One region of the Colwellia sp. MB02u-9 genome, then DNA from elsewhere that is predicted to be linked to it. Evidence: predicted binding sites of a transcription regulator. Region 1 holds the regulator's gene; the other holds the start of a gene.
What was found. Region 1 encodes NrdR, which represses ribonucleotide reductase genes. Its sites were predicted from a motif close to AAACACNANATNTNGTGTTT; they were not measured.

Region 1 (3,432 bases):
ATGGTGACGCGTGCGCCATCGCCTGAGCTATTAATTGCTTTTAAATGCCCTACGGCTTCTATAATGCCTGTAAACATATTATGTCTCGTCGCCTGTATAGCTTATTATTTATTATTACCACTGACCCTATTTGGCCAGAGCCTAGTTTGGCCAGAGCCTAGTTTGGCCAATCAAAGCCTTCACGTTAACGACTAAACTTTGCCGTTATCCTAATATCTTTACCCACCATGCGAATATCATTTATATCGAGGTTTTTAGCCGCTGATAGCTGCAATATTGCTGGCATATTAAGTAAGCTTTTACCCTCACTACCGATAAGTTTTGGTGCTTGGTAAAGTACCAGTTCATCAACTAAGTTTGCGCTAATAAAAGCGCCTGCTAGCTTAGCGCCCGACTCAATTAAAATGTCATTCAAGCCTTGTTGAGCCAAGTAAGCTAACAATAAACTGAGATCGATATATTCACTATCGACCGCTTTAGAAATAATCACTTGTTCTACAAAATGTGGCCAAGTATGTCTATTTTCAATAGTTGGTCGAATTAATATTATTTTACTGCTGGTTTTAAAGACAGCAAGATCAGGTGTTAAGCGGTTTTTACCATCAATAATAATACGAACTGGCTGCCTAATATCTGCTTGTGCATAACGCTGCTTTAGCTCACCTAATGCATGCCAACGGACATTCATTTTAGCATTGTCAAAAATAACAGAGTCGGCGCCACAAATAATGCCACAACTTTGTGCTCTGAGTCGCTGGACATCAGTGCGGGCTTCATTTGAGGTTATCCACTGGCTTTCACCACTGGCCATAGCCGTTTTTCCGTCCAAGCTTGCCGCTAATTTACAACGAACATAAGGTGATTTGGTGGTCATTAAGTGAATAAAACCAGGGTTTAATGCCCGAGCATCTTGTTCAAGCAAGCCAAACTCTGTGGTTATTCCTGCCTCAGTTAACAACTCAAGGCCACGACCCGAAACTCTTGGATCCGGGTCCACCATAGCGGCAATAACATGGCTCACTTGTGCTTTAATCAGCGCTTGTGCACAAGGCGGTGTTAAACCAAAATGACTACAAGGCTCTAGCGTGACATAAGCAGTGGCACCTTTGGCTTTGCTTCCAGCCTGTTTTAGTGCATAAACTTCAGCATGCCCTTGCCCTGCTTTTTGATGAAAACCTTCACCAACCACTTCGCCCTTCAACACAATGACACAACCCACACGAGGATTAGGCGAGGTGGTAAAATGGCCACGCTTTGCCAAGCTAATGGCGCGCTGCATAAATTGATGATCTTTTAACGAAAAATGGCTCATTACTGGACTCAAAATTAAACTGTGATGGAGCTTCTACCCGTCGAATTCATTCATTATTTTTCATCGCCTAAACGAGCGATTTCTTCACCAAACTCTTTAATATCTTCAAACGAGCGATACACTGAAGCAAAGCGAATATAAGCAACTTTATCTAAAACTTTTAGCTGTTCCATAATAATGGTACCCAGCATTTCACTTGACACTTCGCGCTCGCCTGTTGCTCTAAGTTGTGATTTGAGTTTATTAATCGACAACTCTATTTGTTCGGTGCTGACCGGCCTTTTTTCTAATGCACGTAATAAACCGTTACGCATTTTATCTTCGTTAAAAGGTTCGCGAGAACCATCACGCTTAATAATGCGTGGCATCACTAACTCAGCACTTTCGAAGGTGGTATATCTTTCATGGCACGCTAAACATTCACGACGACGACGGACTTGGTGACCATCTGACACTAAACGTGAATCGATAACTTTAGTCTCGTTGGCTGAACAAAAGGGGCAATACATGGATGAGTTCCGTAGTTAGCAAGTCATGAGCAATTTAATCTTGGTATGTTAATTGAAAACACTGCATTAAGCCAAATAGTTTGCGATTAATGGCAAACGAGTACTAGCCCAATAAAAAATAGTTAAAAAAAATGGCCACTAAGGTGGCCATTTTAAGTGTAATCAGGAAATAACACGATTAGTTAAAAGCTAAATATAATTACTTATAAACCGGGAAGCGAGCACAAAGCTCACTAACGCCGGCTTGAACTTTAGCGATCACGGCTTCGTTGTTGATATCATCTAAAATATCACAAATCCAACCTGTAGTTGTTTTGGTTTCTTCAACGCCAAAACCACGACGAGTAATAGCTGGTGTACCTAAACGTAGGCCAGAAGTCACAAAAGGTGAACGTGGATCATTAGGTACAGAGTTTTTATTCACTGTGATATGAGCACGACCTAATGCGGCATCAGCATCTTTACCCGTAATATCTTTATCAATTAAATCAAGCAATAATAAATGGTTATCTGTGCCATTAGAGACAACTTTATAACCACGTTCTTGTAATACCGCCACCATAGCTTTAGCATTATCTAGCACGTTTTGCTGATAGACTTTAAACTCTGGCGCTAATGCTTCTTTAAATGCTACGGCTTTTGCGGCAATAACATGCATTAATGGTCCACCTTGACCACCAGGAAATACCGCGCTGTTCAATTTTTTATAAACTGCTTCGTCATCACAACCCGAAACAATTAAGCCGCCACGTGGGCCTGCTAATGTTTTGTGAGTTGTTGTCGTTACAACATGGGCATGTGGCACTGGGTTAGGGTATAAACCCGCAGCAACTAAACCGGCAACGTGAGCCATATCAACGAAAAAGTAAGCACCGACTTTATCGGCGATTTCACGCATACGAGCCCAATCAACCACACCAGAAAAGGCTGAGAAACCACCAATGATCATCTCTGGTTTATGCTCTAATGCTAAACGTTCTAATTCAACATAATCAATATCACCGGTTTCAGGGTGCAAACCGTATTGAAAAGCTTCATATGACTTACCCGAAAAGTTTACGTGTGAACCATGCGTTAAGTGACCGCCATGCGCTAAACTCATGCCTAATACTTTGCCACCTGGAGAAACTAAGGCTTGGAAAACAGCAGCGTTTGCTTGTGAACCGGCATGTGGCTGCACGTTAGCATAAGTTGCGCCAAATAATTCTTTTGCGCGATCAATAGCCAGTTGCTCGGCAATATCAACATACTCACAACCACCGTAATAACGCTTACCTGGGTAACCTTCGGCGTATTTATTCGTCAGTTGTGAACCTTGAGCTTCGAGTACACGTGGACTACAGTAGTTTTCCGAAGCGATGAGTTCAATGTGTTCTTCTTGACGAACAACTTCGTTACTCATTGCTTGATAAAGTTCTGGATCAAAATCAGCAATATTCATATCACGTGTAAACATGTTATATCCTCAAATAGTCTGCCATTGGCAATACTGGGGGTTGGCTTTAGTTCTAAATTAATTGCGGCATATTTTGCCTGAACTTGCTGAGCTTGTACACGATAAAACCGTGCTCTCTTAGTTCATTTTGCAATCGAATATACTTTGCAGTTAGC
Region 2 (3,432 bases), on a different contig from region 1:
TTAAAACACCATCTTTACTGGCCTTAATACTGATTAAACCACGAGGCGGTTCAATGCCATTAGTTGCATTAGAGATTTGTGATGAGGTTTCTGACGGCATTAATGCTGATACGGTTGAGTTTCTAACGCCATGTTTTTTAATACTAGCGCGCAACGACTCCCAGTCTAAATGTAAGGGTTCAGCGGTAACATTATCGATTTCTTTTTTGTAAGTATCGATAGGTAATATACCTTGAGATAAACGCGTTTCATTAAATTTAGGGCAAGCACCTCGTTCAATAGCTAACTGATTTGACGCTTTGAGCAAGTAGTATTGAATCGCTTCAAAAGTACGATGAGTTAAGTTATTGGCACTACCGTTTGAGTAGTAAACCCCATTTTTTGCTAAGTAATAAGCGTAGTTAATCACACCTATACCTAATGTACGACGCCCCATAGTGGCGGTATGTGCTGCTGGAACTGGGTAATCTTGATAATCTAATAAGCTATCTAAAGCACGTACGGCTAAGTCAGCTAGACCATCAAATTCGTCAAGGCTTTTAATAGCACCTAAGTTAAACGCTGATAATGTACATAGGGCAATTTCACCATTGGGATCATTAACATCTTCCATTGGCTTGGTTGGTAAGGCAATCTCTAGACATAAATTACTTTGACGAATCGGTGCCACAGTGGGGTCAAATGGAGAATGTGTATTACAGTGATCAACGTTTTGTAAATAAATACGACCTGTACTGGCGCGTTCTTGAGCAAATAAAGTGAACAGTTCTATCGCTTTAATACATTTTTTACGAATTGAATCATCAGCTTCGTATTGAACATAAAGCGCTTCAAACTTTTCTTGATCCTCAAAGAATGCATCGTATAAACCCGGTACATCACTTGGGCTAAACAAAGTAATAGATTGACCTTTGATCAAACGTTGGTACATCAATTTATTAAATTGTACGCCGTAATCTAAATGACGAACGCGGTTTTCTTCAACACCACGGTTATTTTTAAGTACGAGTAAACTTTCAACTTCTAAATGCCAAAGTGGATAGAACAGGGTCGCTGCACCACCACGAACACCACCTTGTGAACAACTTTTCACAGCGGTTTGAAAGTGCTTATAAAATGGAATACAACCGGTATGAAATGCTTCGCCATTGCGAATCGTGCTGCCTAATGCGCGAATACGACCAGCATTGATACCAATACCAGCACGTTGAGAAACATACTTAACAATGGAGCTTGAGGTAGCATTGATTGAATCTAAACTATCGCCACACTCAATCAATACACATGATGAGAATTGACGAGTTGGTGTACGTACACCGGCCATAATAGGTGTTGGCAACGAAATTTTAAAGGTAGAGATAGCATCATAAAAACCTTTAACATAATCTAAGCGCGTTTCTTTCGGGTATTTAGCGAACAAACAAGCTGCGACTAAAATATAAAGAAATTGTGCACTTTCATAAATTTCACCGGTGACACGATTCTGTACTAGGTATTTACCTTCTAACTGCTTTACTGCTGCGTAACTGAAATTTAAATCACGGCCGTGGTCCATAAAGCTTTCTAACTGTTCAAATTCGTCAGCAGTGTAATCAATTAATAAATGCTGATCGTATTTACCTGCCTCTACTAGTTGTACGACATGTGGGTAAAGCTGAGGTGGCTCAAACTGACCGTATGCTTTTTTGCGCAAATGGAATATAGCTAAGCGCGCTGATAAATATTGATAATCAGGTGTTTCTTCTGAGATCAAATCAGCCGCTGCTTTAATAATAGTTTCATGAATGTCAGACGTTTTAATACCATCATAGAACTGAATATGAGACTTCAGTTCAACTTGAGAGACCGAGACATTGTCTAGGTCTTCAGCAGCCCAAGCAATTACTTTATGGATTTTTTCTAAGTCTATGAGTTCTTTTGAACCATTGCGTTTTGTGACAAAAAGTTTGTTAGTCATGCAGTACCTGTAAATCTGTTTGTTGTTATAAATACCCAAAATAGATGGATATAATGTTAATTGCCTCAAGATGATATTTACACAAGGTAAATTGTATTTCATTCAAAATACCTTTGAATGAAAAATGCACTATATCTTGGGGTTTTTAAGAAACTAATCACAAGATAGTGCGGTTTGTGTGATATTGCAAGAATAAAAGTTGTCGAATATTGGTTGCTTTTTTGACAGTGAAAGTTCTGTTAGTAACAACTAACTTAGTAGCTCTTTTCAATTTTGATTTTTCTAAAACGCAACGGTTATTTTAATTTTTTTTTAGCCCTAAATTATTTTAAGTTATTTTTTAGAGTTTATATGACTAAAGAGAATATTAAAAATATAAACTTTAATATTCAATGACTTATATTTTTGGTTGATTCTTGGGCGCATTAATTGACGAATGATTGTTTTATCAACGCTAATAGATGATATTTTGATGCTATTAATTAAAACGCTAGTGAATAAGGAGGAGGGATTAGCCACGAAAGCGTGCTGTTTTTAATATTTATACTTATTTGGTATTAGGCTAGATTTACTGTCAGTAAAACGAGTTAATCGCTTAATGTCATCAGCAAAGTAAAGCTGCTCTGAAACTAACAAAGTAGTGCAGCTTATCATTCAGTATCGGTTAATAACTCAGTATCAGTTAATAAAGCTGAGTAGGTCTAATGGTGTAGCGATGATATGATCTGCTTGCCAAGTTTGACAATTTTCGTTGCTAAGAATATATCCCCATTTAGCCACGAACGTAGTCATTTCAGCGCTATTACCGGCTTGGATATCACGTAGAGCATCGCCAACATAAAAACACTGCTTATTATCAACATTAATTTGCTGACAAGCGTGTAATATTGGCTCAGGATCAGGCTTTCGTTTAGTTAAGGTGTCACCCCCGACCATAACAGCACAGTTTGCCAACTCAGGGTAATAAGGTAAAAGCAGTTTTGTTAAGCCCTCAGGTTTATTGGTGATAATACCCCAAGGTATATTGTTGGTTTCTAAGTTTTTCAGTAATTGAGCAACGCCTGGATACAGGCAGGTATGCTCAGCAATATTTTCTTGATAGTAATGGAGAAATTGTTGACGTAAAACTTCATAGTCATATTGTTTAATGGCTGAGCCAAAACCTAGGTTTAGTAATCCTAAAGCCCCGTCTGAAGCAATAGGGCGATAATCTTTTGCGGCGACAGTGGGCTTATTGTAATGGCTTAAAACATGATTTAATGCCGCGCCTAAATCATCAGCAGTATCTAATAGTGTGCCGTCTAAATCAAAAAGTACACTGGCAAGTTGCACAGTGGAATGATGGGGAGTTGACATAATATCGCTCTATTTCGTTATAATTATTTTTATCGGCGGGGTAGCGGCGAGAATAAGATTTTATTAACGCGTTAATTTGCACCCATGCTATTTTAAACGGCAGTTTCAGCGTTAAGCTA

Region 2: a site for NrdR is predicted at 2,082-2,101, ahead of nrdA (class 1a ribonucleoside-diphosphate reductase subunit alpha). Genes of this name have one in related genera too.

The regions. Positions count from the first base shown of each region.
Region 1 is NZ_JACGVF010000096.1:19,988-23,419, reverse strand. Features, by position in the region: gene H4J65_RS12510 (riboflavin synthase) at 1-77, opposite strand, end outside; gene ribD (bifunctional diaminohydroxyphosphoribosylaminopyrimidine deaminase/5-amino-6-(5-phosphoribosylamino)uracil reductase RibD) at 185-1,312, opposite strand; gene nrdR (transcriptional regulator NrdR) at 1,366-1,821, opposite strand; gene glyA (serine hydroxymethyltransferase) at 2,021-3,277, opposite strand.
Region 2 is NZ_JACGVF010000094.1:206,449-209,880, reverse strand. Features, by position in the region: gene nrdA (class 1a ribonucleoside-diphosphate reductase subunit alpha) at 1-1,957, opposite strand, end outside; gene H4J65_RS09615 (HAD family hydrolase) at 2,636-3,313, opposite strand.